DNA from 2 places in the Heyndrickxia faecalis genome. Region 1 is predicted to be linked to the other one. Evidence: predicted binding sites of a transcription regulator. Region 1 holds the regulator's gene; the other holds the start of a gene.
The links. The regulator NrdR, encoded in region 1, represses ribonucleotide reductase genes. The targets are predictions, from matches to a motif close to AACACNATATATNGTGTT.
Positions count from the first base shown of each region.

Region 2: a site for NrdR is predicted at 11,991-12,008, ahead of ABR335_RS08040 (vitamin B12-dependent ribonucleotide reductase). Genes of this name have one in related genera too.

Region 1 is NZ_CP158453.1:1,399,952-1,414,700, reverse strand. It holds gene ABR335_RS06645 (MFS transporter) at 1-1,196, opposite strand, end outside; gene thrS (threonine--tRNA ligase) at 1,308-3,230, opposite strand; T-box leader at 3,354-3,576, opposite strand; gene ABR335_RS06635 (putative sporulation protein YtxC) at 3,692-4,528, opposite strand; gene dnaI (primosomal protein DnaI) at 4,654-5,598, opposite strand; gene ABR335_RS06625 (replication initiation and membrane attachment family protein) at 5,595-6,992, opposite strand; gene nrdR (transcriptional regulator NrdR) at 7,007-7,465, opposite strand; gene ABR335_RS06615 (glyceraldehyde-3-phosphate dehydrogenase) at 7,750-8,784, opposite strand; gene coaE (dephospho-CoA kinase) at 8,916-9,518, opposite strand; gene ytaF (sporulation membrane protein YtaF) at 9,535-10,173, opposite strand; gene mutM (DNA-formamidopyrimidine glycosylase) at 10,238-11,071, opposite strand; gene polA (DNA polymerase I) at 11,107-13,773, opposite strand; gene mdh (malate dehydrogenase) at 13,955-14,749, opposite strand, start outside.
Region 2 is NZ_CP158453.1:1,675,383-1,690,131, reverse strand. It holds gene spoIIIAC (stage III sporulation protein AC) at 1-4, opposite strand, end outside; gene spoIIIAB (stage III sporulation protein SpoIIIAB) at 36-551, opposite strand; gene spoIIIAA (stage III sporulation protein AA) at 544-1,470, opposite strand; gene efp (elongation factor P) at 1,680-2,237, opposite strand; gene ABR335_RS08095 (M24 family metallopeptidase) at 2,287-3,348, opposite strand; gene aroQ (type II 3-dehydroquinate dehydratase) at 3,342-3,797, opposite strand; gene ABR335_RS08085 (YqhR family membrane protein) at 3,923-4,441, opposite strand; gene ABR335_RS08080 (DUF1385 domain-containing protein) at 4,619-5,542, shown strand; gene ABR335_RS08075 (SA1362 family protein) at 5,701-6,066, shown strand; gene ABR335_RS08070 (patatin-like phospholipase family protein) at 6,084-6,968, opposite strand; partial or broken gene ABR335_RS08065 (3-oxoadipyl-CoA thiolase) at 7,231-7,792, opposite strand; partial or broken gene ABR335_RS08060 (3-hydroxyacyl-CoA dehydrogenase NAD-binding domain-containing protein) at 7,873-8,144, opposite strand; partial or broken gene ABR335_RS08055 (aldehyde dehydrogenase family protein) at 8,340-8,750, opposite strand; partial or broken gene ABR335_RS08050 (DUF362 domain-containing protein) at 8,755-8,919, opposite strand; partial or broken gene ABR335_RS08045 (FAD-dependent oxidoreductase) at 8,935-9,195, opposite strand; gene ABR335_RS08040 (vitamin B12-dependent ribonucleotide reductase) at 9,307-11,865, opposite strand; gene ABR335_RS08035 (lipoate--protein ligase family protein) at 12,212-13,048, opposite strand; gene ABR335_RS08030 (rhodanese-like domain-containing protein) at 13,295-13,681, shown strand; gene gcvPB (aminomethyl-transferring glycine dehydrogenase subunit GcvPB) at 13,716-14,749, opposite strand, start outside.

The DNA.
Region 1 (14,749 bases):
ATTCTTCCGCTTCCCATATAAAACAGTGCCAGGACAAACAACCCTATTCCAAAAAAGCTCATGGTAAGCTGGACAGAAGTGATCTTGGCCATCACGCCGCCGATCAATGATCCTGCCGGCATCGCAAGCGATAGCAAACTCACGTTGATGGTATTGACCCGCCCTAACATTTGTTCATCAGGCAATTGCTGAAATATGGCAGAAAACAAAACATTGATGGCACCAATAGATAACTCGGAAATAAACATAAGCGTATAAACATACCATATCGAAACATTGCTCAATAAAATCATGAAAAGCCAGGACAACCCGGAGAGCAAAAAGCCTGCAGCCAATATTTTGCCAAACGGAAATATCCGGCTGATTTTATCCGCGCCTGCCGCTCCCGCCAAAGCCCCTAAACCCAAAGCCGCTGTCATGATGCCGTAGGATGAAGCGCCTTCGCCCGCAGTATTGGCGAAAGAAGGCAATACGACCATTACAATTGCGAAAAAAAAGTTTAAAAACAGCAAGGGGATTAATAATTGCAAGATGAAAGGCTGTTTGACAAACGATAGGCCTTCTTTAAAATCCCGTTTGTACGCCTGCCATTCTTCCCGTACGCTCCCGGTTTGCTTGCTTCTTTTTACCTGTACTTTTAAAAACAAAAACAGAATGGATGAGAGTATAAAAAGAAGCGAATTCATCCCGAGCACCATCGACATCGAGAAAGCGGCGAGGATAAACCCGGCAATCCCATTAAAGAAAAAATCCGAACCCTTATATGCAATGGACATGAGTGAATTGGCCTTGACGAGATCTTTCTTTTCCACGGCTTTCGGCAATAATACGCTTTCTAACGGGTAAGTCAGTTCCGATAAAAACGAAAGAACCGGGATGGAAAGCAACAGCAGCCAGACATTCATGATTCCATACTTGCTTAAAACAACAAGAAGAAGCAGTAAGCCGGCTTGTAAAACGCTTGCTGTAACCAGCAATTTTTTTGCATTTATTTTGTCAAGAACCGGGCCGTAAAATAAGCTCAGCACCTCTGTCAGCGAAAATAAGAATCCGGCAAATCCGGTATAGACCGTCGAGTTCCCCCCTAATTTTAAAACCATCCACATCATGGCAATATAATAAACACTATCCCCAATATTGGTGAACAGCCTGCCAAAAAACAACGCATTAAAATGACGATTCCGAAATAAGTGCATTGGGCTCCGTCCCCTTCCCCTGTGCCAACCCATTTTTTCCTCTATTATATAATAAAAAGCACCCTGCAAACCTTTTTGTGGTCCTTTAGGGTGCGTGATTTCTTGTCTGTTTTACCGTTTTATTTCTTCTTTTATCTTGCTGAGGAATGTGTCCACCGGCACCGTTTCCGTTTGTTTCTCGCCGTATTTGCGAACATTGACCGCATTGTCTGTGGCTTCCTGGTCGCCGACAACGAGCGCGTACGGGATTTTTTGCACTTGGGCTTCACGGATCCGGTAGCCCAATTTTTCATCGCGGGCATCAAGTTCAGCGCGGACCCCTTCCGCCTTGAGCGCTTCTTGGACTTTCCGCGCATAGTCATAATGGGCATCCGGTGATACCGGGATCACTTGTACTTGAATCGGCGCAAGCCATGTCGGAAACGCCCCTTTGTATTCCTCGATTAAATAAGCGACAAACCGTTCCATTGTCGAGACAACGCCGCGATGGATGACAACCGGGCGGTGCGGCTTACCGTCTTCCCCGACATACGTCAGGTCAAACCGTTCCGGGAGCAGGAAGTCAAGCTGCACGGTTGACAATGTTTCGTCTTTGCCAAGCGCCGTGCGGACCTGGACGTCGAGCTTCGGGCCGTAAAATGCGGCTTCGCCTTCCGCTTCGTAATAGTCAAAACCAAAATCATCCATCGTTTCTTTCAGCATCGCCTGTGCCTTGTTCCACATTTCATCATCATCATAATACTTGTCCGTATTTTCCGGGTCACGGTACGACAGGCGGAACGAGTAGTCGGTAATGTTGAAATCTTTATATACCTCAAGAATCAGTTCGACCACGCGCTTGAATTCTTCTTTAATCTGGTCCGGACGCACGAAAATATGGGCATCATTCAATGTCATGCCGCGCACCCGTTGCAGGCCGGAGAGCGCACCTGACATTTCATAACGGTGCATGAGCCCGAGTTCGGCAATCCGGATCGGCAATTCGCGGTAGCTGTGGATCGTATTTTTATACACCATCATATGGTGCGGGCAGTTCATCGGACGCAACACGAGTTCTTCATTGTCCATTTTCATGACCGGGAACATATCTTCCTGGTAATGGTCCCAGTGGCCGCTCGTTTTATACAGGTCCACGCTGCCAAGCACCGGCGTATAGACGTGGTCATAGCCGAGTTTGACTTCCTTGTCGACAATATACCGTTCAATGGTGCGGCGGATCGTTGCGCCTTTTGGCAGCCAGAGCGGCAGGCCTTGTCCGACTTTTTGCGAGTTCGTGAAAAGTTCAAGTTCTTTCCCGATTTTCCTGTGGTCGCGTTCTTTTGCTTCTTCCAGGAATTTCAAATGGGCTTCGAGATCTTCTTTCTTGAAGAAGGCCGTCCCGTATATGCGCTGCATCATTTTGTTGTTGCTGTCGCCGCGCCAGTATGCACCGGCAATGTTTAATAACTTGAATTCCTTAATTTTTCCGGTTGATGGCACATGGACGCCGCGGCACAGGTCAACAAATTCGCCCTGTTCATAAACCGTGACCGTTTCGTCCGGAATCGCATCAATCAGTTCAAGCTTGTATTCATCATGTGCAAATATTTTTCTGGCTTCGTCACGGGATACGACTTTGCGGACAATTTCAAGATTTTCCGCAACAATTTTTTTCATTTCCTTTTCAATTTTCGGCAAGTCTTCCGGCGTGAGTGACACTTCAAGATCCATGTCGTAGTAAAATCCGTTTTCAATTGCAGGGCCGACACCAAACTTGACATTGCCGTACAGGCGGCGGACAGCCTGTGCCATCAAATGTGCCGTGCTGTGGCGCAAGATTCCGAGCGCATCTTCATGCTCAGGGGTGACGATTTCAATTGCGCCGTCTTCTTCAATCGGTGTGCGCAAATCGAGCAGTTTGCCGTTCAGTTTGCCGGCGAGCGCCTTTTTCCTGAGGCCCGGGCTGATCGATTGGGCAATCTCTTCCGTTGTTGTTCCAAATGGAAATTCCTTTAAAGCACCATCTGGAAAAGTGATTTTTACGATCTCTGCCATATGTCCCACTCCTTTAAAAATTAAGCTGTCACGCGGGCGGCCTGCACGAGGCTGCTTTTTGCAGGCATCCGTACGAGCACGTCCGCACGAAAACACAGCCAAAAAATAAAAAACCCGCCCCCGGCAAGGGACGAGTTTTGTACACGCGGTTCCACCCTCATTTCCGCACGTCTTTACGCGCGGCTTGAGTATGATAACGGAAATATCCGTCAGCCGCTACTGATTTTGTTCACGACTGAAGTTCGGAGGCGGTAAGCATCCTGTCCGTGCCGGAAAGCTTGCAGCCTGAGGCTTTCCTCTCTGAAAGGCGGTAACAGAATCCTGTTGTCCTCGTCATCACATTGACTTTTTCATTTCCAATTGATTATGTAAGTAATTATAGAAGTTTGCAATGAAAAAATCAAGGGATGGCGATTGATTTTGTTGCCGTGCTGCATTTGCCCCCGGTTCAAGCCCCCTTTTTATTCACTGGCGGCGAATTGATCGTGCATAAAATGCATCCGGCTTTTCACGGCCACCCGTTCTTCAAAAATATTGCATATCGTACGAATCAAAGCCTGGTCCGGCGTATCCGTATAAATTTCAATCCGGCTGGGCGCAATCGATAAAAGCGGTGCAATTGTGACTGAGTCAATATAGACAGGGTGGTTGGACAGAAGCCTGCGGTCAATCAATCCGTTCAGTTCTTCCCTCGTCATTTCCCGGAATTGGCCGTTGTAAAATTTCACCTGTTCCCCGAGGCAAAGCTTTATTTTTTCCCTTTTTGGTTCTTTTTGCTTTAAGTAATCCCTAAGGCTTTGCACAAAAATCTGGTATTCCTGTTCCATTTTGTATTCGTCAATCGCAATGCCGATGTATCGGTCAAGACAGTCAAAATAGCCTTTTAAGCGGAACGTCAGCACGGAAGCGAGCGGCAATGTGCACGATTCGCCAACCAGCGGTGCGACCGCTCCTTCAATAGCGGCGCGTTCGTCGATCTCACCCGCCAGATCCGTCAGCTCCGGCCGCTCTCCTTTCAGCATGCCGTCTACGATTTCGAGTATCCGGTTTTGCTCTTCTTCCGCCTGAAAAAAATAGGCTTGTTTCAGTTGGTTACAAATCCACTCGTTTCTTTTTTTCTTCATGATGAAATTTGCAACGGCTGCCTGCAGTTCCTGTTTATTGCCGGCCGCTTCCACAACATAATGTATTTTCCCATGCAGCACTGCTTCCCGGATTTTCACAGTGCGCCGTTTTTCCTTTGCAAAATATGCTTTTATCCATAATGCATCATCCTTGTCCCTGATCAGGAATTCCAATCCAAGCCCCCCCTGTACGGTAAAACATTCTCGTTTGCTTTACCTTATGTATATGAAGCGGCATCAGCAAATAGAAGACGGGAAAGCGTTACGAAATGAAAAAGGCGGGCCCCCTCATGCAAGGGTCAGGCCCGCTGGTTCGGCCCCTCCATCCGGACAGGGGCGCTTAAATATTTGATGCGCTCGAGAATGCGCGCTGCTTTCAATTCTTCCTTTTCCCCGCGCTGGGTATAAGTGAAATGGTACTCTAAATCCTCATAGCTGAAATTGGATGTAAAAAAAGTGGGAAGGTCTTCCTGCATCCTGTATTGGAGAATCGGGCCGAGCACTTCATCCCGCGTCCAGCTCGAGTTCGTTTCCGCACCGATATCATCCAACATCAATACGGGCACTTGCTTCACCGTATCCAGCTTTTCCCCGGTGGAGTGGTCGCCGATCGAGTCCTTCATTTCGCGGAAAAACTCAGGCACATACACGATTAAAGAAGAGACCTGTTTCCGGTCCGCCAGCTCGTTCGCAATTGCACCAAGCAAATACGATTTGCCGACGCCGAAATTGCCGTATAAATATAGTCCCTTCATTTTTTTGCCCGGCTCGTATTCACGGACAAAGCGATGCGCAAAATCGTATGCATCAAGACGCCCCATTTGTTCAAGGAAAAAATCACCAAAGGACGCCTCCAATATTTTTTTCGGCATGTGCATGCTTTGGATCAGCCTGCGCGTTTTATTGCGCTCATCCTCCAATATTTTCTTCTGGCACCTTTTATAGTGGATCTCAATATTGCCATGTTCAATAACGAGTTCCGGCACATACCCTTTCATCATATTCACGCATTCGCCAAGGCTTTTGCACCGGCTGCAATTTTTTTCCTGTGAAATGAATTCGTACAGTTTCATCCAGCTTTTTTCAATCATCGATTTTGTGACTTCACCGTGGTGTGCATCCAAAAAAGCGCGGATGTCGGGATGCGTGATGATTTCCTGCTTCATTTCTTCATAACGCTTGCGGAAACTAGGATTGGATGAAAGCCTTTTGAGTGTCTCATTTATGTTTTCCACCGCCTTCACCCTTTCTTGTATTGTTCACGTATTTTTTCAAGCCTTTTTCTTTTTTCTTCCATTGACTCGCCATCGGCTTGGACCGCGGTCGCAGTGGTTTTTTGGTCTTCTTTTTTAAACCAGTCCGGCAGCTTTTCAACCCGGACCGGCTTTCTCCGTCCGGTGCCGTTCTTCTCTTTATTGTTCAGCCATTGTTTGTACTGGCGGTCTTCTTTTTTGGCAAACGCCATCGCTTCCTTGGCGGTTTTCAGTTTTTTGCGCGCCCAATGGGAAGCCACTTTTTCTAAATAATTTTTCGACAGCTTCATATCGGTTTTAAATAAAACATATTGGATTAGTACATTTACAACCCCAAGGGGAAGCTGCTGGGCAAACATGACTTCTTCAATGGCGGCAAGATCTGCTTTCGCCGGTTCGCTGCCGCCCGAAAAATCGATCAGCATTTGTCTCGGAGAAGTCGTTTCCAGGTAGCGGAGGAATTTCTCCTCATCGTTTTCCGGCTCTTTTTGTTCTTTCGCATCCGCTTCTGGCTGGAAGCGGTCAACAAGGCGTGGCAGTTCGTCATGATGTTCAATCTGGTACCAGCTGCGCGCGATTTTCCGCAAATCCTCCACCCGGATTTCCAAGTCTGCCGTCAATGCCTGGAGCAAAATTTTCTTTATGTCCAGTTCATTTAAACCGTATAAAAATGAAAGCTTCACAATCGCTTCTCTGACTTCCGGCGTAATGGCACGCAGCGGAATCAGTTCATCACGTAAGTTTGCATATAAAAGGTCAAAATTAAAATGGGTGTTTTCGATTTTTATGACCGGGGCGGCGGTTTTTTCGATATAGCGGCGGTTTTCTTCCAGTCGGCTGATTTGCTGCGCTTCCGCCTCATTCAGCACTTCGGGGCCGATTTTTGCGGCATACACATCCTGGAATGAGCGGGTGATGTCCCGGTACTCACCCGGTTCTACGGCGCGGTCGGAGAAGAAGTGTTTCAACCGCTGGAAATGTGTTCTGCCGAGCTGCCGGTACAGGAAAACATTTAACAAACCGTCGTTGAAAAACTGTTCCGGGGACAGGGGCGGCTGCAGTTCGTATATAAACATGCGGATGTCGTCCGTTTGTTTCATATATGTTTTCAAAAGCCCAATGCCTTCAAGCTTCAGCCGGGCTTCGTAAATTTCAGACAAATTCATGGATAAAAAGCTCATCAGATGGTAATGGTTCCAGTCTTCGGACCAGAGCCGGCCGACTTCCACTTCATTCCATAATGTCATATACAGGCTGTAACATTGCGGCCCGATTAACGGCTGGTACAGGAGCGAAATGACCTTTTGATCGTAGTCCTGAAGCAGGCCGTTTGACGATGCACGATAACGGTCAGCTGGCTGTATTTCATTCCAAATCGGTTTCATAAAAGGCACTCCGTTTAAGCATTCTTGTTGAGCAATTCTTTCAGTTCATCGAGAAAAACATTCAAGTCTTTAAATTGGCGGTAAACGGAAGCAAAGCGGACATAGGCCACTTCATCCACTTTCGACAGCCTGTCCATCACCATTTCCCCGATCAGGGTGGAACTGACTTCTGTATATCCTTGCCTGCGGATTTCTTTTTCGATCTCCATGGAGATTTTTTCAAGCTGGTCCAGCGACACAGGCCGTTTTTCACACGCTTTAATCAGCCCGCGCAAAATTTTCTCACGGTTAAATTCTTCGCGGTTGCCGTCTTTTTTCACGACAATGAGCGGGGTTTCTTCCACTTTTTCAAACGTGGTGAAGCGGTACGAGCAGTCTTCGCATTCACGCCTTCTGCGGATGGAACGGCCTTCGTCCACCGGCCTTGAATCGATCACACGCGTATTGTTGCTATGGCAAGACGGACATTTCATATGAACCCCCCGTTCTGATACATTCTTACTACCATCATATATAAAAGAAGGCGAATAGACAACAGAAAGGTTTATCCTATTCCCGAAAGAAATTTATACATGCAGAACATATTGGATGTATCTTCTGTTTGTATATCCGGAAAAGTCCTCACTTTTCATCTATCCATCAATAGAATAGAAAGGTTTACACTTCTATTTCGTCAGCGTCCCGCACAAGTCATCCTCCGGCGCGGCTCTGAAAACTGGTAACGAAAACGGAGCAGGCTGGTGCTGCTCCGTTCGGCTTAGGCAATATTGATTTTCCCGGTTTCTTCCATTTTTTCCGCGACGAGCTGTGCCAGTTGTACGACGCGGCAAGAATAGCCCCATTCATTATCGTACCAGGCCAGCACCTTGACTTTGCTTCCATCCATGACCATCGTGGATAAGCCGTCGACAATGGCCGAGTACGGATTTGTCGTATAATCCGAAGAAACGAGCGGCACTTCTGTATAGTCCAAAATGCCTTGCAGCGAGCCTTTCGCCGCCGCCTTAAATGCATCATTCACTTCTTCCGCCGTCACTTCTTTTTTCAAATCGACGACAAGGTCCACTAGCGATACATCCGGGGTCGGAACGCGCAGCGCCATGCCGTGCAGTTTCCCTTTCAGTTGCGGGAGGACAAGGCCTAACGCTTTTGCCGCCCCGGTTGTCGTCGGAATGATCGATTTGCCACAGGCCCGGGCACGCCTTAAATCTTTATGCGGATTGTCAATATTGTTCTGGTCATTCGTATAAGAATGGACCGTTGTCATCAGACCGTTTACAATCCCGAATTGTTCATCAAGCACTTTCGCGACCGGTGCCAGGCAGTTTGTGGTGCAGGAAGCGTTCGAGATAATATGATGCCGCTCGATATCTAAAACGTTTTCATTTACCCCTAAAACAATCGTGACATCTTCATTCTTCCCGGGCGCTGTCAACAGTACTTTTTTCGCGCCTGCCTGAAGATGGAGCGCGGCTTTTTCCTTTGCATTGAATTTTCCGGTTGCTTCAATTACCACATCAATATCCATTTTTCCCCACGGCAGTTGGGCCGGATTGCGTTCCGCCAAAAGCCGGATGCGTTTGCCGTTCACAATGAGTGCTTCCTCTTCTTCCACTTCCACTTCTCCGGGAAATACGCCGTGGATGGAGTCATATTTAATCAAATGTGCCAGTGTTTCCGCCGGATAGCAGGCATTCACCGCCACAATATTTAAAGCGTTATCCATCATGGCTTTTCTGAAAACCATTCTGCCGATGCGGCCGAAACCATTAATCGCAATTTTTGTTTCCACAGTGCAGACAACTCCTTCGAATAATAAATGACATACTTTTAATCCATTATCCATCAATTAGTATATCATATTTTAAAAGTTATGTAGCGTTATTCCCCTATTTTTGCATAAAAAAAACCATGATGTACCCATCATGGAACGAGCTGCCAATCTGACACGATTTTTTCAAGCTGCTGTTTTGTTTCCTCCAGGCTGCCATTGTTGTCGAGCACCGCATCCGCCAGTGCCTTTTTTTCGCTCAGCGGCATTTGCGCCCGGATCCGCATCTGCGCTTCTTTTTCTGAAAGGCCGTTTCGGGCCATTAATCTCTTTAACTGCGTCTCTTCATCCACGTAAACGAGGATGGTGCGTTCAACCATATAGGTAAGCCGGCTTTCAAAAAGAAGCGGGATATCCAGAAAGACAGTTTTTTTCCCATTTTCAATTGCCCGGTCCTTTTCCCGCGTCATCCAGGCCCGGACTGCAGGATGAACAATGCTGTTTAGTTTCATCCGGAGTGCTTCATCCGCAAAAATGAGTGCCCCGAGTTTTTTCCGGTCAAGCGTGAGATCTTGCAGCAAAATCCCTTCACCGAACGCTTCAATGATTTGTTCATACGCAAGTTCGCCGGGTTCGACCACTTTTCTTGCGGCAATATCCGCATCGACAATCGTAAACCCTTTTGTTTTCAGCATATTGGACACCGTGCTTTTGCCGCTTGCAATCCCGCCTGTTAAGCCGATAATCTTTGCCATATTCCCACCTGCCTTGTTAAAACTTGCATATACCGATCAAAATGAGGAGAACACCTGGTATAAAGGAAATTTTCCGGATCCATTGCAGCCGGGAAAACAGCATGCCGAGCCGGATGCCGGAAGAGACAAGCAAAAAGCTCATGCCGGCAACAAGGAAACTGAGCAGAAACGGGGAGTAGCCCATGATGCCCGCACCGATCCCGGCACCGAATGCATCGAGCGAGAGCGCAATCCCAAGCATGACCGCTTCGATTCCCGTAATGGCCCCGGAACGGTCAAAATCCGCGCTCGTCGGTTTTTTCAAAATATGGATGACGACGCCCAATGAGCGGATTTCAAAGTTGAGCACGACCTTTTCCCCGGGTTCTTCTTTTTCGTCGTTTGACCGGAAAAACTGGACCATCACCCATGCCCCGATCAAAATTAAAATCACGCCGCCAATCCGGTTTGCCGTTTCCGGGCGAATCCAATGGAGTAGGCTCTTCCCGAACAGCACGGAAAGAAATAAAGACGCCCCCGAACAAACGGCGATGATGAGGAGGGACTTAAGCGGAATCTTCATCTTCCGCAGCCCGTATGTAAAACCTGTGCTGAAATTATCCATGCTGACCGCCAATGCCAATAGCAAAATCGAAAGCCGGAAACCCACGGCCATCGCCCCTTCCGTTTTGCATCGCTGCTATTAGTGTATGGAGGGGGCATGGCCAATGTTCAACCTGTTATCTGCGTTTCTTTTGGCAATTCGGGCAGTAATGGGTGCCGCGGCCTGCTGTAACCATCTTTTCAATCGGGGTGCCGCATTTCCGGCACGGCTCCCCTTTCCGGCCGTAAACATACAGCTCGAGCTGGAACATGCCCATCTGTCCTTGCGAATTTACATAGGAACGGACCGTGCTGCCGCCTTTTTCAACGGCTTCCTGCAACGTTTGAATGATCTCGCTGTGTAAAAGATGCACGTCTTTTTTTGTCAGTGACTTTGCTTTTCGCTCCGGATAGATGTGAGCACGGAACAAGGATTCGTCCACATAAATGTTCCCGAGCCCGGAAATGACCGTCTGATCGAGCAAACAGGTTTTGATATTGCGTTCCGTTTTCTTTAGTTGGCCGTATAAATATTTTTCCGTAAACGTATCGGATAGCGGCTCAGGGCCGAGTTTTGAAAGCGGGAGAGAGGACAATTCCTCCCCCTTTAAAAACAAATGCATCGTCCCGAATTTGCGGACGTCTTTATACCTTAGTTCCTTTCCGGATTGAAAATGAAAAATCATATGCGTATGCTTTTCAACCGGTTCATTTTGGTCATAAACCCGGTACCGTCCTTCCATGCGCAAATGGGAGACAAGCGCGTAATGGTCCGTGTAAAAAATGAGAAATTTGCCGCGCCGCCCGAGCGAACGGATCGTTTCACCGGCCAGAGCATCGGCAAACGCCTCTGTGTGAAGCGGCTTTTTGACCATTTTTGGAAAAAGCACCGTTACGCTTTCAATCGTTTCGCCGGCAACGAGCTGTGCCAGCGTTCTTCGTATCGTTTCCACTTCCGGTAGTTCCGGCATGCTTGATTCCTCTTTCCTTTCTTTGTTGCCTGCAGCTATTTTGCATCAAACCAGGTCGGCCCGTATGCGGAATCCACTTTCAGGGGAGCGGCAAGATCTACGGCATGCTCCATCACTTCCGGCACAATTTCTTTCAGCACTTCAATCTCTTCTTCCGGCGCTTCGAAAATCAGCTCGTCATGGACCTGCAGCAGCAGCCGCGCCCGCAGTTTTTCTTTTTTCAGCCTTTTTGCCATATCGATCATCGCTTTTTTAATAATATCAGCTGCGCTTCCCTGGATCGGTGTATTCATGGCCGTCCTTTCAGCAAAGCTGCGCAAGTTGAAATTCCGGCTTGTAATTTCCGGCAAGTAACGCCGCCGCTTTAAAAGGGTGGAGACATAGCCTTTTTGCTTGGCTTCCCTGACAATTTCATCCATATATTCCTTGACGCGCGGGTAGGACGCAAAATACCGTTTGATAAATTCGCCGGCTTCCTTGCGGGAAATGCCGAGATTTTGCGAAAGCCCGTAGTCGCTGATGCCATATACGATCCCGAAGTTGACCGCTTTGGCCTGGCGCCGCATCTCAGACGTTACTTCTTCCGCTTTCACATGGAAAACTTCCATCGCTGTTTTCGTATGGATATCCATGCCTTCGCGGAACGCTTCAATCAGCTTTTCATCGCCGGAAATATGGGCGAGCACCCGCAATTCCACCTGCGAGTAATCCGATGAAAAAATAAGCCAGCCTTCTTCCGACGGGACAAACGCCTGACGAATTTTCCGGCCTTCTTCCATGCGAATCGGGATATTTTGCAAATTCGGATCCGTCGAGCTGAGGCGGCCGGTCTGCGTCAATGCTTGGTTAAAACGCGTATGGACTTTGCCATCCTTGTGGACCACTTTTAAGAGCCCCTCAATATAGGTGGACTGCAGTTTCCCAAGCTGCCGGTAATGAAGGATTTCCCTGACGATTTCGTGGGCAGGCTCCAGTTTTTCCAGCACATCGGCAGACGTGGAGTATCCCGTTTTTGTTTTTTTAATGACAGGCAGCCCCATTTTTTCAAAAAGAATGACGCCAAGCTGTTTCGGCGAATTGATATTGAATTCAGTGCCGGCCATGCTGTAAATCCGCTGCTCAATTTCATGAAGCCGGAGTTTAAATTCTGCGCCCATTTCTTTTAACCGGTCGGTATCGACTTTCACGCCGGTGTATTCCATATCCGCCAGAATAAGGGAAAGCGGGAGCTCGAGTTGTTCAAACAGTTCAAGCTGGCCGTTGTCCTTGAGCGTTTTTGTGCAAGGTTCGCAAAGGGCATCAATCGCTTCCGCTTTCCGGGAAATATGCTCGGCGTACCGTTTTTCCTCGGGCAGCTTCCGTTTCGCGCCTTTTCCGTAGACAGCCTCATCCGTTTCCACGTTCCGATAATCATGCGTTTTTGCCACCGAGGCAAAATCTTCGACCGTATCGGAAGGATTCAAAAGATAGGAAACGAGCAGCAAGTCAAAGTCAGTCCCATGCAGTTCTATGCCGTACCGCCTCAAAGCGACAATCGAACGCTTTGCATCGTAGACGTGCTTGATTTTGCTTTCATCTTCCACCCATTTTTTGAACGCTTCGGAGGCAAGTGCGTCTTCCGCCCGGAGGAAAAAGAGCCCTTTTTCGTTTTTTAAACCAAACCCGATGATCTCGCCAGTATGGTAATTTTCATCGAGAATCTCCACATAAAAAGAAGAGACATCCGCAAACAAGTTGTCCGTAATGTCTTCGGCAATGGAAAAAGAAATGGCTTCCAGTGCCGGTTTTTCTTCCGTCATGGTGCTCCCGCCCATTTTTTCAAGCATCGATTTAAAACCCAATTCCTGATACAAGTGTCGTAATTTTTCCGGGTCGGCGTGCCTGTATGCCGCCTGTTCAATGGAAATCGAAAGCGGAATGTCGCGGTGGATAGTGGCGAGTTCTTTGCTCATCAACGCCTGGTCTTTGTGTGCCTCCAATTTTTCCTGCAGTTTTTTTCCGGATACTTCCCTGATATGGCCAAGCAGCTCTTCAACCGTCGGGAACTGTTTTAACAGCTTAATGGCTGTTTTTTCCCCGATGCCCGGCACGCCAGGAATGTTATCGGATGAATCGCCCATCAGCCCTTTCATGTCGATGATCTGATGCGGCGTTAACCCGTATTTTTCCTCGACATGCGCCGGCGTGTAGGCTTCCATATCGGTGATCCCTTTACGCGTAATCATTACCGTTGTTTTCGGCGAAACAAGCTGCGTCATATCTTTGTCGCCGGAAATGACTTTCACAATAAACCCTTCTTCTTCCGCTTTTTTCGACAGGGTGCCGATGATGTCATCCGCTTCGTAATTTTCCAGTTCGTACCGTTCAATCCCGTGGGCATCGAGCAGTTCCCGAATCAGCGGGAACTGTTCGGACAGTTCCGGCGGGGTTTTTTGGCGCGTTCCTTTATATTCGCTGTATGTTTCGTGGCGGAAGGTCGTTTTGCCGGCATCAAACGCCACCAAAATATGCGTCGGCTTTTCCTCTTCCAATATTTTAGAAAGCATCATCGTAAAGCCGTAAACCGCATTCGTATGTATGCCTTTGTCATTGTTCAAAAGCGGCAAAGCAAAAAACGCCCTATAGGCAATGCTGTTTCCATCAATTAAAATCAATTTTTTCAAAACCAAAACCTCCCGGAAAAATGGAGAATATCCGTTCATATTCCTTTCCCCATTTTACCATGATTCGGCGCAAAGGAAAAATCGCGGCGCTTTTAAAAAAATAAATGAAATATTGCCGCTAAAAAAGGCGCGATCATCACCTTTTCCAGCAATTTTTAGAGGATCAGACGCGAAAAAAAGCCCCAAACCCTTCATGCGGATTTGGAGCAGGATTTTCTGTTTATGCGAGGGCATCCATGACTTTCCGGACGGAGGCGGCGGATTTGTCAAGCGCTGCTTTTTCTTCCGGTGTCAGATCGAGTTCGATGATTTTTTCAAGGCCGTTGCCGCCCAAAATGACCGGAATGCCGAGATAAATGCCGTTGTAGCCGTATTCGCCTTCGAGATAAGCAACGGCAGGCAGGATGCGGCGCTGATCTTTGGCAATGGCTTCCACCATTTCCGTTAATGCTGCTGCGGGCGCATAATAAGCACTGCCGTTACCAAGCAGGTTCACGATTTCCCCGCCGCCTTTTCTTGTCCGTTCCACAATTTTATCGAGGCGCTCTTTGGGAAGTAATGTTTCGAGCGGAATGCCGCCTGCGTAAGCGTAACGGACGAGCGGCACCATCTCATCGCCATGGCCGCCGAGCACAAAACCGGTAACGTCTTTGACGGAGACGTCCAGTTCCTCTGCGACGAAAGCGCGGAATCTTGCCGTGTCGAGCACACCCGACTGGCCGATTACGCGGTTTTTCGGAAAACCGGATGTTTGATAAACCGTGTAGGTCATTGCATCAACCGGGTTCGTCAGTACTATCAGCACGGCGTTTGGCGAGTATTTCACAATTTCCTTTGTCACGTTTTCCATGATCTTTTGGTTTGTCTGCACAAGGTCGTCCCGGCTCATCCCCGGTTTGCGCGCAACGCCCGCCGTGATGACGACAACATCGGAATCCTTTGTGTCTGCATAATCGGACGTGCCGGTGATCTTTGCATCAAACCCCTGTACCGGGGATGCTTCAAACATGTCCAA
Region 2 (14,749 bases), 280 kb from region 1:
CCATTGCTTTTCCCCCAATATGATCCGTGCATCTCTCAGATCAGTAAAATAGCGATCAGTAAACCCGTGAGGACGCCAAGGCTTTTTGCCATTTTTTCATAGCGGAGCTGCCTTTCGTGCGCTTCTTTTTCTTCCCGTTCCAAATGCGAAAGGGCCAGGAGCAGCTGCTTTTGCTCGGTATAGCGGTCATGTTTGCCCAGGTTTTCCCCGAGTTGCCGCAATACTTCATACTCATTTTCTTTCAGGGCCGTCAGTTCCCAAATCCCGTCAAGGCTTTTTTCCCATGCTTCTTTTACCGTTGTTTCCAATGTTGTCAACTGGCCGGCAAAGGAACGGAAGAAGGCGGCAGCCGGATCCGGAAGCTGGTCTGACAGTTTTCTTGCCGCTTCATGCAGCGGGGTATGCCCGTACATGATTTCCACCTCCAGTGCTTGAAGCGCGCTTTGAAAAATTCTTAGCTGGCGGGGGCGTTCGCTTAACCGTTTCGCTGCCTCAAAGCCGATGAAACTGGTGGCGAACACAATCAGTGCTGCTCCAAAAAGTTTAAGCACGGGAAACACCTTCACCGGTACGAATGATGTTCCCTTCCGCATCCCGGACTGCTGTTACCCTTCCCGGCCGGCTCCCCCGCGACAGTTCGAGAAAACGGTCAAACGCATACGATTCGAGGATTTTCTTTAAAATCGGGCGCTTATTTATATCCCGGAAGTTTTCCCCGTGCGTTGTCATGACGAGCGAAATGCCCGCATTTACCGCCTCCATAATTGCCGCCGCATCTTCTTCGCGGCCGATCTCATCCACGATGATGACATCCGGGCTCATCGACCGGATCAGCATCATCATCCCTTCCGCTTTCGGGCAGGCATCCAGCACATCGACCCTTGGCCCGAAATGGAGTTGCGGGATGCCGTGGACGCAGCCGGCAATTTCAGACCGTTCGTCGACAATTCCCACTTTGGCGGGCGAAATGCCGCGTTCCGGGATGCCGGTTGAAATCAGCCGTGCGATATCCCTTAAAAATGTCGTTTTCCCGGTCTGGGGCGCCCCGATGATCATCGCGGACAACCAGTGCCCGTTGTGAAGGGCAGAAAGATAAGGATCTGCAGTCCCGATTTTTTCCCGGGCAATCCGGATATTAAAAGATGAAAAATAGCGGATCGCCTTTACTTGTCCATTTTCAAGAATGACTTTCCCCGCGAATCCGACACGGTGCCCGCCGCTGATCGTGACATATCCCTTTTTCAGCTCTTCTTCAAGGGCGTAAAAGGAGAAATTCGCAAGCCGGCTGATCAGCTGCTCGGCATCGCTCTCCGTTGGCATGTAGCGCAAAAAATGCGGGATTCCTTTTGAAGTAATTTCAAGCGGGCGGTTTACGCGGATGCGGATTTCTTCCACATCTTCGAGTATATCCCCCAACTTTTCCAGCTGGTTGGATAAGGATTTCGGCAAAATGCCCAGCAAATCTTCCATTCTTCATCCCTGCTTTCAAAACATACAGTTTGGTTCATGGATAGTACAATCTATTCGCCGGGTTTGAAAACTATGACAAGGAAGCAGTGGCAGGCTCTGAAAGTTTAAGTTGTTTATAATATGATTATGTAAACTTATTTTTTTCCTATCTTGCCGGAAAAGCAAAAAAGCTTGACGCCGTTTGGGACGCCAAGCTTTTTTCAAAGCAATCAGGCACGGGACACGTATGAACCGTCCGTTGTATTGATGATCAATTTATCGCCTTCATTTACAAAGAAAGGCACTTGTACCGTCAGGCCGGTTTCAAGCGTGGCCGGTTTGGACCCGCCTGTTGCCGTATCGCCCTTTACCCCCGGTTCCGTATGGGTAACTGTCAGCGTGACCGTATTCGGGAGTTCAATGCCGAGCGTTTCTCCTTGGTACATGATCATTTGCACTTCCATGTTTTCCAGCAAGTATTGCAGCTCGTCTTTAATTTGGGCGCTGCTCAGCTCGATTTGTTCATACGTTTCCGTATCCATAAATACGTGCTGGTCGCCGTTTGCATATAAATACTGCATTCTCCGGTTGTCGATCTGTGCCCTTTCGACTTTTTCGCCGGCACGGAACGTTTTTTCCTGGATGGCGCCGGTACGCAAATTGCGAAGCTTCGAGCGCACAAAAGCGGCGCCCTTTCCCGGTTTAACATGCTGGAAATCGAGGACGCGCCAGATGCCGCCATCCACTTCAATCGTTAAGCCGGTGCGAAAATCGTTTACTGAAATCATATTTTTCCTCCTACATGTTCATTCGATCCCCTGTTAAGGGCTGTAACTATTATAATATAATCAGTTCTTTTGCGGAATGCGTCAGCAATTCATTCGAATTTTCGGTCATCACCGTATCGTCTTCAATCCGGACGCCGCCGACACCCGGCACATAAATACCCGGTTCGATGGTGACAACCATGCCCGGTTCCAAAGTATAAGCCGAGCGCATGGAAAGATTCGGGCCTTCGTGGATTTCAAGGCCGATCCCGTGCCCGAGGGAGTGGCCGAACGCTTCACCATAACCTTTCTGGGCAATATAATCGCGGGAAATGGCGTCTGCTTCAACACCGGACATGCCCGGTTTAATGTTTTCGACGGCAAGCAGCTGCGATTCCAGCACAATATTGTAAATTTCCTTCAATTGCTCGGAAGGCTCCCCGACGGCAACCGTCCTTGTTATATCCGAACAATAGCCTTTATAGAGCGCACCGTAATCCATCGTGACCAAATCGCCTTTTTCGATCACTTTGTCCGTCGCCACCCCGTGCGGCATGGCAGAGCGGAGGCCGGATGCGACGATGGTATCAAATGAAGAAGCGGTCGCGCCGCATTTCCTCATGAAAAATTCGAGTTCATTGGAAACTTCCAATTCCGTGACGCCCGGTTTTAAGAAGTCAAGGATATGTTTAAAAGCAGCATCTGCAATATCCGCAGCTTCTTTTAATATCTTAATTTCCGCATCTGTTTTGATCAAGCGCAAATTTTCAACAAGCCCGGAAACCGGAACCAGTTCTGCATCGAGCAGCCCTTCATACGTTTTAAAAAGCGCATAGCTCATATGGTCCTGCTCAAACCCGAGCCGTTTGATTCCCATTGCTTCTACCTGTTTGGCCACTTCCTGTTCCACCGGTCCCTGATGCTGGACGATTTCGTAGCCTTCACACTCTTTTGATGCCTGCTCGACATAACGGAAATCCGTAATAAATTTTGCCGCTTCCCCGGATATAAGGACAATCCCGGTCGTTCCCGTAAAATTGGACATATAGCGGCGGTTATACGGGCTTGTGATGAGCAAGCCGTCAATAGCGGCCTGCGGAAATGCTTCTCTCAGTTTCTCCAATTTTAACATCTTTCTTCCTCTCCCTTTTCTGCCTCAAGCAAGGCCATGAGGGCAAGCTCATAGCCGTACAGCCCAAGGCCTGCAATTTGCCCGCGCGCAACAGCCGCCGTTACAGAATGGTGGCGGAATTCCTCGCGGGCATGGATGTTCGAAATATGTACTTCAATCACCGGTAGGCGGATGGCACTGATCGCGTCCCGCAAAGCATAGCTGTAATGCGTGAACGCGCCTGGATTGAAAATAATCCCGGCAAAGCCTTCATCCCCGGCAGCATGGAGCTTGTCAATCAGGGCGCCTTCATGGTTGGATTGGAAAAAACCGATGGCAACGCCGTGCTCTCGGGCCGCCGCTTCCATGCGTGCCATCAGGGTTTTTATCGAATCTTTCCCGTAAATGCCGGGTTCCCTTTGCCCAAGCAAATTCAGATTCGGGCCGTTTAATACGAGGTATTTTTTCATTTCAAGCACCTTTTTCCCATATTTAACGTGCCCATTTTACCATAAATTGAAGAAAATTTCTATTTTTTACTTTCCGCCTGCATGTATCTGCCTGAATCCTGGGCGTTCCTCCCGCCCGGATCGATTTACGGGAGCGGGTTCGACTGTCTCTCCAGTTTTCTCTTAAAAACCCGGCTTCTTTCATACTCAAACGAAATCGAATAACCGATAAACACCCCATAGAGAATGTAAATGCAACAGCAAGTGATAATCGTATTGGCATCGAGTTTTAAAAAAGGCTTCATGCCGGGAAAAATCGGATTCAGCACAATCAGGACGACCGCGCACAGGCAAAGCCCGTAGATCGCGCCCACCCACATCGATTTCAATTTTTTAAAGAAAAGATAATAGACAAGGGCACAGCCGGTAGAGAACAATCCGTATACCAGTATGGAAATGGTTTTTCCGATCCACATTTTGCGCCAGGATCCTACCGTAAATGGTTCAAGCAGGACATTCGGTTCAATCGCCGTAAAATGAAAAGAAAAGCATAAATAGGCAACCAGGCTCCAAATGATCCCGCCCGCAAATCCGGTCACAAGCACCATTTGAAAAAAGGTCATGGAATGCTCCTGGTTTTTCATTGCTTTGCTGTTATTTTCCATATTTTCCACCCCTTCACATGGACGGCGCGCATCTTTTCTTTCTTATCTTTCCCATAAGTCTTTCCCCTAGTCGTATTTAAAATGATTTAGTAAAATAAGCGTAAGTAACGTTTCGGAAATCCATTCCGTCTTAAACGGGAAAGAAACATTCGAAGTTTAGGTTTGGGGGAGAAGAAATTGACAAAACCAGCTTATGGCGGCCAGGCAGTCGTGGAAGGGGTCATGTTCGGCGGAAAGCGGCATTCGGTCACTGCCATCCGCCGCAAAAACAACCGGATCGACTTCTTTTATCTGCCGAAAGAGACGCGCCCGTTCATTCAAAAATTAAAAAAAATCCCGTTTTTGCGCGGGATCATTGCCATCATTGAATCATCCGCAAACGGGGCAAAGCATTTGAATTTTGCAAGCGAGCGGTATGATGTTGACCCGGAAGAAGACGAAAAAAGGAAGGAAGCAGCCCCGGCAAAAACAACGGTGGTGCTCGGCGTGGCTGCTGCCGGCGTCTTGTCCTTTTTGTTTGCCAAATTTTTCATGACGCTGATTCCCGTTTTTCTGGCAGAACTGACAAGGCCGTTTTTTTCCGGAGATACCGCGCAAATTCTCATTGAAGGCGCGTTTAAGCTGCTGCTCGTGCTTTCGTATATTTATTTGATTTCTTTAACGCCGTTTATCAAGCGGGTATTCCAATACCACGGGGCTGAACATAAAGTCATCAATACATTTGAAAACGGGCTTGCCCTGACCGTTGAAAACGTCCGCTCGCAATCGAGGCTGCATTACCGGTGCGGCAGCAGTTTTATTCTGTTTACCGTGATTGTGAGCGTCCTGATTTATACGCTTGTCCCGACAGATCCGCTCTGGCTTCGCATCATCGACCGGATTTTGCTGATTCCGGTCGTGCTCGGCACGTCGTTTGAAGTTCTTCAGCTGACCAATAAAGTCCGCCATATTCCGGTTCTGAAATATCTTGGCTATCCGGGCCTGTGGCTTCAGCTGTTAACGACAAAAGAGCCGGATGACAAGCAAATTGAAGTTGCGATTTCCTCCTTTCAGGCGCTGCTTGAACTGGAATCGGGTGATATGGCTTCTGCCGCCCGTTAAAAACGGCGTTTGAAGTTTCCAGTGCATGGGAATACATTTACTATCACAAGCTTGTTTGTGCGACGGGGTACCAACCTCAAAATAAAAACGGCCGGAACCGTATAAACTGATAGAATGATGGAAAAAATGGTTAGGAAAACATGAGGAGGTGGCTTTTGTTGAAGACGCGTCAATGGATCATCGCCGGCATTTTTCTTTTGGCCCTGCTTGGCCTGGGTTCCTCTTTGTTTCATGAGCCGGTTGTATTCTTAAAAAGGGTTTTGATAGCCTTCATTTTTGCGGCAGTGCTTTTGGCTGGCATGCGTTTCTTACTCAAGAGAAGCACAAATGTTTCCAACCAGGAACAAAAAGCATTTTTAAAAGCCGCCCGCAAATCCAGAAAAAGAATGAAAAAACGGAATATGAAGGTCCATACTGTCCACACGGTTAAATTTTCAAAACGGCCGCTGCGCAAAAAATCCAATGTCCAGTTAACCGTGATTGAAGGCAAAAAGGGCAAAAAGAAAAATCGAGCTGTCTACTAAGCTCGATTCTTTTTTAATTAATAGGACCACGTTTTCAGAAACGTTTCTGTTTTTTTCCGGCCCGCCTCGATTAAGGCTGCTTTTTGTTCGGCGGAAAGCTGAAAATCTGTGGCAGGTACGCCATCTGCAGCGATAAAAATAATGTCCTTTTCCAGTTTTCTTGAAATATAGCGGGCATCATGGGCGTCTTTCATCGTCTTGAACAAGGCATCGAACAGCTGGATCGCATTTTTTATCTCCGCATTTGGCTCTTCTGATTGTTTTGGGCTAAGCGTGATGCCGAGCACCGGCCGCGCCTTTTTTTCTTCCGGTTTGACAAACAGCCACATCGGAAAATTGCTTAAAACGCCACCGTCTGCAATAAGGCTCGTGCCTTCCAGCGAGCGCAGCCGTACCGGTTCGAAAAAATACGGGATGCTCGCGCTCATCCGGATGGCCTTTGCTACCGGAAAGGTTTGCCATGGCACCCCGTAACGCTCCAGGTCATCAGGCAATACAACAAGCCGGTTATGGGTAAGATCGGATGCCGTGAAATAAAGGGAGCCTTTTGGAACATCTTTGAACGTGTACACCCCTTTAGAGGCGAGTTTTTCCCCGATCCATTCCTCAAACGCGGCGCCCCTGTACAGCCCGAGCCGCCAATACAGCAGCAGCCATTTCGCAAACGGCACCGGCAGCAGCGTTTTCCGCTCGTCAAGGAACGCGGCCGCGTCTGTTTCCGCAAGCATTTGCTTCATTTCGCCGCTTGTATAGCCTGCAGCCAACAGCCCTGCAAAAACGGAACCGACGCTTGTGCCGGCCAGCCGTTTAAACGTAAATCCCCTTTTTTCCAATACTTCCAATGCCCCGATGAGCGCAAGGCCTTTTATGCCTCCGCCGGAAAACACCGCGTCAATCTCCATGGAAATCCACCCTTGGATTTGCACCGGGCGTTTCGGTTTGTTGGTCAGAAAAAATGCGGAATGTTGGCAGGATGCCCCGCTTGAACGAAAGATGAAAAATGCTTTTTTATTATTTTAGCGCATAAGGAAAGGAATTAGAACAAAGAGTTCATACGGGATTATAACCGCGCCATGCTCCTGGTTAGCACAGCCCGTGCTTCTTTTACCATTTCTTCTAATAATTGGGCAACAGACGGGCAGTCCTCAATAAGGCCGGCAATTTGGCCCCCTGCAAAAAGCGGTTTCAACCTTGCCAGTTTTTCCGGCGTAGTATCGGGGCGGGGATGTTCATCCCGGATGACAGATACGGATTCCCCCTTCTGATCCGTATACACGACAGGCACGATTTCATCTTGAAAGCGGTTTGCTTCTATGGCCGCTTTCGCCCTCATTTGGCTCGTAAAAGCAAAGGCATCCTGCGCTTCCCGGCTGATGTGGAATTGCTTTGCGACATTTTCCGCTGTTTCCGGCATGCTGTCTGTCCCGTACATTTTCTTTAATTTTTCATTTACAAATCTCCATCCGATCGTTGTGTCAAACATTTCCAGATTTCCCCTCGGGTAGCCGTTTTCCGGCTTTGCCATGACAAAAGGCGCCCTTGTCATGCTCTCCGTCCCGCCGGCAATATAGATGTCCCCGTCACCAGCCATAATCGCTTTCGCTGCAATATTGACAGCATCGAGGCCTGATCCGCATAAGCGGTTAACGGTTGGGCCGGCGGTTTCGACCGGAAGCCCGGCGAGCAGTGCAGCCATTCTTGCGACATTCCGGTTTTCTTCGCCAGCGCAACGGCAGGGCTGGAACCAAGGCTCATGGTGGATGTATTGGTCGCAAGGATGCAACCGGCAGGCGCAAACCTGTCCATTTTTTCAAACACTTCTTTTTTTATTTCCATTTTTTCCGGCACTGCCTCGATGATCACATCTGCAGAACCGGCTACTGCCGGTAAATCAACGGTATATTCGATATTTGCCTTTATCCTTTCAGCGTCTGCCCCGTTGATTTTCCCCCTCGCCAGCCCTTTTCCATGACGGATCCGATTATGTTTTCCGCTTGATGCAGGATGTCAGACCGGACATCTACCAGCCTGACTTTGAAACCGCCGAGTGCGCCCGCATAAGCGATGCCGCGCCCCATTACCCCTGAACCAATGACAACCAATGTTTCCGCCATCATACCACTTCCTCTTCAAATTTTCTATCTTTTGCGATGATTTTTAAAAGAAGCGAACCCATCCCGAAAGAATGCGTCCGCTTCTTATTTGTCCATCCTGCCCCGCCGGATCCGTTTCACTGCACGTGCCGCAATGAGCGCCTTTATTGGGCCGGAAGCTTACAATTGAAACGGGTTTAAAGGTTTTGCCCCTGCATAAGTGAGCACACTTTTGGTTTCGCTGTATAAATCGAGGCATTCGAAGCTTAATTCGCGCCCGAAACCGGATTGTTTATATCCGCCGAACGGCGTCCCCGGAAATGCGGAGAACGGGCTGTTGACCATGACAATGCCTGCCTGGATGCTGTCCGCGACCCGCTTAATCAGGCCCTGGTCTTTTGCCCAGATGCTTGAAGCCAGGTCGTACTTCGTCGCATTTGCAAGTTTTACGGCTTCCTTCTCCTCTTTAAAAGGCATCACCACCACAACCGGCCCAAAAATTTCTTCCTGGGCAATTTTTTTGTCATTGGTGACGTTTGTGATAATGGTCGGTTCATACCAGTAACCATTTTCAAACCCTTCCACTTTAGCCGGAAATGGCGCCAACCGGGCAGACGGCGGCACATGCGGCACAGTCAATACAAATATCCGGATCGATATAATACATATTCGTTCCTTCATGGATGGCATCTACAGGGCAGACTTCCACGCATTCTGCAGATTTTTCATGTCTGCAAGGCGATGTGATCACAAACGCCATTTTTTCACCCCCTTGTTAAACCTTCACCTTTTCAAACAGGCTGGTGCTGTGCTGCGGCTGCTTGCGGGCGGCCGGATCGAGATAAACTTTTGCGCTTGCAATGGCTGTCGCTGCTTCTCCAAATCCCGTGGCGATCAGCTTTACCTTGCCGTCAAACGTTGTTACATCGCCCGCCGCAAATATGCCTTCGATGTTTGTCCGCATCGCCGAATCTACGACAATCGCATTCTTATCAAAATTCAATCCAATCTTTTTCATCACGTTTTTGCTGTCAATATTCGAATTAAAATTTTTTAACCATTTTTCCGATTATTCTTTTAACCGGTGTTTTGTAAGCAGAAAAAAACGGAGCATCGCTTTGCTCCGTTTTTTTCTCAACTATTCCGTTTACAAGCCGCATTTTAATTGCGCGCCGCAGTTATCGCATGTATTGCAGCCGCCGATTTCCTTCACTTTCCCTTTCCGGCAGATCGGGCAGGTATCGCCGATTTCGTTGCCGTATGTGACGTTTGTTGACCGGATATCCGGGATTGTATCAACCAGGACGACATGCTGTTTCGCATGTTTCACTTCCGCTTTTTCCTGTTTTTCTTCCTGCGGTTCTTCTGCTTTCAATGTCAGGACTTGCGAATCCCGGCTGCCGTCCACATAAACGGTTCCGCCTTTCGCGCCGCCCTTATACAGGCGTTCGTACACTTTTTCCACCTGTTCAACCGTGTAACCGCGCGGGGCGTTGACCGTTTTCGAAATCGAGCTGTCCACCCAGCGCTGGATGACGCATTGGACATCGGCATGGGCTTCCGGTGCAAGATCCATCGCGGTTACAAACCAGTTCGGCAGATGGTCTTTGTCCGCTTCAGGATGCTGATCCAGATATTCCTGGACGATGTCCGCATTGACCTCGATAAATTTGCCGAGGCGCCCGCTGCGGAAATAGGAAAAGGAAAAATACGGCTCAAGCCCGGTGGAAACGCCAACCATGGTGCCGGTGGATCCGGTTGGTGCAACGGTCAGCAAATGGGAGTTCCGGATGCCGTGTTTTAAAATTGCCTTGCGGATGTCTTCCGGCATGTTTTTCATATAACCGGTTTCCGTGAATGCACGGCGCAGGCGGTTTGTCTCTTCTTCGGTTTCCCCCGTTAAAAATGGGAAGCTCCCTTTTTCTTTTGCGATCTCAATGGATGCGCGGTATGCTTCGGTCGCGATTGTTTCAAACACTTTGTCGACAAGTTTGTTGCCTTCTTCGGATCCGTATTCTTTTTCCATATAAATGAGAAGGTCGGCTAAGCCCATAACGCCAAGGCCGACACGCCGTTCCCCGAGCGCCTGTTTTTTGTTTTCTTTCAGGAAGTACGGGGTCGCGTCAATGACATTGTCCTGCATGCGGACGCCGGTATGGACGGTTTGTTTCAATTGGTCCCAGCGCACTTCTTTCGTTTCTTTGTCGACCATTTTTGCAAGATTGACTGCTGCCAGGTTGCAGACGGAATAGGGCGCAAGGGGTTGCTCTCCGCAAGGGTTTGTTGCGACGACTTTCTGGCCGTATGCTTTTGCGTTTGTCATGTCGTTGGCGTTGTCGATAAAGAAGACGCCCGGTTCCGCCGAGTAAGTCGCGCAGATGTTAATCAAATTCCAAAGTTCTTTTGCTTTGATTTTGCGATAGACGCGCACTTTGCGGCCAAGTTTTTCCCATTCGCGCACATCGCCGATCTTATGCCATTCTTCATTGTATATGCGCATTTCTTCTTCGCTGTAATTTTCCACATCCGGAAATTTCAGCTCGAATTCTGCGTCTTGCTCAACTGCTTCCATAAATTCTTTTGTGAGGCAGACGGAAATATTGGCGCCGGTTAAAAATTCCGGATTATGAACGGTGTAATGGCCGCCTGTTTCCAGTTTTTCTTCCGCCTCTTTCATGACTTCTTCCGTAAAGCCGCCTTGGCCCGGAATATGTTTGTAGTTCACAATCCCATGGTACATTTGCCTTTCCATTTCAGAGAGCGGCGTGAATTTCAATTTATCGTGGGCAAGCTTGCGGATCCATTCATCGTTCGTATTTTCGATCAGGAAACGCAAAATCCGCGGATTCTGCATTTTCGAAATGATAAATTCGACAATGTCCGGGTGCCAGACAGCCAGCATGATCATTTGCGCTCCCCTGCGACTGCCGCCCTGTTCGACCAGGTGCGTAAGTTTGGCGATGTCATCGAGCCATGAGACAGAGCCGCTTGATTTGCCGTTGACCCCTCTAGCCAGCGTATTGCGCGGGCGCAGCGTCGAACCGTTTGTCCCAACCCCGCCGCCGCGGCTCATAATTTCCATCACCTGTTTACGGTGTTCGGAAATGCCTTCCCTTGAATCCGGTACAAACGGCATCACATAACAATTAAAATAAGTCACTTCCGTTTCCGAGCCGGCGCCGTAGAGGACGCGGCCTGCCGGGATAAAGTTTAAGTTTACCAGTTCATTGTAAAACTTCTCAAACCATTCTTTCCGTTTCTCTTCTGTTTTTTCCACTGCCGCTAAGCCGGTTGCATTCCGTTTTGCGATTTGTTCGTAGTAGACTTCAAGAGGCTTTTCAATGATATCAAGCGACCTTTTGATGACCCCCGTTTCTCTTTCATCCGGGTGTTCCAGCGCCTGGCGGTAATCTTCTTCAATTAAGACTTCCGCTTCATTTTTTTCCCAGTCGATCCCTTTAATGACGCCGAGCCCCCTGGCCGGAAATTTCGGGTCTTCTTTAATCGTGAGGACAACAAAATCGCCCTTGCCCAATGTGACTTTTTCCGTGTCTTTAAACGCGTATCTGTCAATCATGACAAGCCTTGAAACGCCTTTGTACGTAATGTTCATATCCGGTGTAATCGGATGGACCTGCGGAAATAAGCGGATATCTTCGTTCAGCTTCTCCACATTCCATAATTTTTCTGTCGAAGCAACAGACATAACGACAACTCCTTCTCTATTTCTCCATGCAAATTCTCTGGTGGTTCTGCCTCCTTTAAAATAGCACACCGCAGGGAAAAATTGCAAGCAAAAATACTAGATATTGTATTGACATTTTGTTTTTATATACCATATATTGTGTTTAGGTCAAACCTCTTTCTTTTTGTCAAATGAAAAAAAGAATAAACCATGCCGAAAATCTGAGAAATCCCCCGAAAAAGCAGGCAAACCCGGGCATAACGAAAAAATTTGCCGCTTGCATCAAAAAAGCAGCCATAAAAAGCGCGGCACTTAAGGAAAAAGCGAAAAATCATACCTCTGGCCGCTAAAAAAAACAAATGTTCATTTATCTCTTAAAATTCCATTCATCCGACCGGTACCTTCTGTCTGCCAGTTCTTCGACATACGCCTGTTGCGCCGGTGTCAGCGTGTACGGTTCCAGCCGGATGCCGAGCCCTTCTTCAAACCCCTTATGGAAAGCCTCTTTTGCCTCCCCGTATGTGACGGGAACGTTGCGCAGCTCATTGATTGCAACCGCCTTTTGCTTAAAACTCCGCTGCATTCTTTCTCTCACTCTGTCATTCGGATATTTAAACAGGCTGAACAGCTTGTCCTCATCCATATCGAGCAAAATCGAGCCGTGCTGCAAAATGACGCCTTTCTGCCGCGTCTGTGCGCTGCCGGCGACTTTTCGCCCTTCCACGACCAGTTCGTACCAGCTCGGCGTATCAAAACAAACCGAAGAATGCGGAGACCTTAGTGCCTCCCGTTCTGCTTCCGTTCGCGGCACTGCAAAATACGCCTCCAGGCCGAGCGCACGAAATCCCCTGACAAGCCCCTCTGAAATGACGCGGTAGGCTTCCGTGACCGTTTTCGGCATATCCGGATGCGCTTCCGACACGATCACGCTGTAGGTCAGCTCGTGCTCGTGCAAAACAGCCCTTCCCCCTGTCGGTCGCCGGACAAAACCGAGCCCGTATCGTTTTACCGCTTCGAGATCGATTTCCTGTTTTGCCCGCTGGAAATACCCGATTGAAAGGGTGGCCGGATCCCAGCCGTAAAAGCGGATGGCTGGCGGAATCTCCCCTTTGCTGTGCCAGTCAAGCAGGGCCTCATCCAGCGCCATGTTAAAAAACGGCGGACAGTGGCCTGAATCTACAAACAACCAGGTTTCTTTTCCCATATGTACCCCTCTTCTTTAAAATATCACTTTACCAGTTTACCAAAAAACGACGCAAAACGGCAAAGCCCCGCTCAAGTTTGTGCCGGTTTTTCCGCTGGTGCTTAAAACAGAACGGTTACGGGCTTTTCAAACGGAAAAAGCTGAAAAAATAGCGGTGACATGTTTCTTAAAAAAAGATTTTGATTCAGAAGCGCAACACGAATATAATAGTAGATAGCGCATCAGGTAAGAAAGGGGGCACGAAAGATGTCACAATCGTGGTACACACTCATCATTGTTATTATTGCGGTAGTAGCATATACTCTCGCCAGATACTACCGGCAGAAAAAAATCCTGAAAAACTTGACGGAAGAAGAATTCAAGGCGGGTTATCGCAAAGCGCAGCTCATTGATGTGCGCGAACCGAATGAATTTGCAAACGGACATATTTTAGGCGCACGCAATATTCCGCTGTCTCAGCTGAAAATGAGATTAAAAGAGATCCGGACCGATAAACCGGTTTATTTATATTGCCAGAACGGGACGCGCACCGGGCGCGCCGCTGAAATGCTTTATAAAAACGGCTGCCGCGACCTTTACCAGTTGAAAGGCGGCTTTAAAAACTGGACAGGCAAAATCAAATCAGGGAAATAAAAAATGCCGCGGCAATGCTGCGGCATTTTTTATTTTATTTTTTCACATAACGCAAAACCGGTTTTCGTGCCGCTCGCGTTTCATCCAGACGTTTGACAATGGTTGTATGCGGGGCTTCCTGGACGATTTCCGGATTTTCCTCCGCTTCTTTTGCGATTTGGATCATCGCGTCAATAAAGGCATCCAGCGTTTCCTTCGACTCTGTTTCCGTCGGCTCAATCATCATGCACTCTTCCACATTGAGCGGGAAATACACAGTTGGCGGATGGAAGCCGAAATCAAGCAGCCGCTTGGCAATATCAAACGTCCGCACCCCGAGTTTTTTCTGGCGCCTGCCGCTTAACACAAATTCATGTTTACAATGGCGGTCATACGGCAGGTCGTAATACGGCGCCAGTTTCCTCATCATATAATTGGCATTGATCACCGCATTCTCGGTCACTTCCCGCAAGCCATCCGGCCCCATTGAACGGATATACGTATAGGCCCGGACATTGATGCCGAAATTGCCGTAAAACGGCTTTACCCTGCCGATCGATTGCGGCCGGTCTTCATCCAGCACATAGCGGTCGCCTTTTTTCACAACAACCGGCACCGGCAAAAACGGGATCAGCTCTTTTTTGACGCCGACCGGACCCGAACCCGGGCCACCGCCGCCGTGGGGGCCTGTGAACGTTTTATGAAGATTCAGGTGGACAACATCGAATCCCATATCGCCCGGGCGCGCCTTCGCAAGCACGGCATTCAAGTTGGCACCGTCATAATACAGTTTGCCGCCCGCGTCATGGATGATCTCCGCCATTTCAAGGATATGCGCTTCAAACAGCCCGAGCGTATTCGGATTGGTAAGCATGAGCGCCGCGGTATCTTCCCCGGCAATTTTTCTTAAGTCGTCGAGATCGACAAGCCCTTCTTCATTCGACTTCACAGTGACCGTTTCGAAGCCGGCAACGGACGCGGAAGCCGGGTTGGTGCCGTGGGCGGAGTCGGGAATGATCACTTTTGTCCGCTTTGTATCCCCGTTTGCTTCATGGAAAGCGCGGATCAGCATCAGCCCGGTCCATTCCC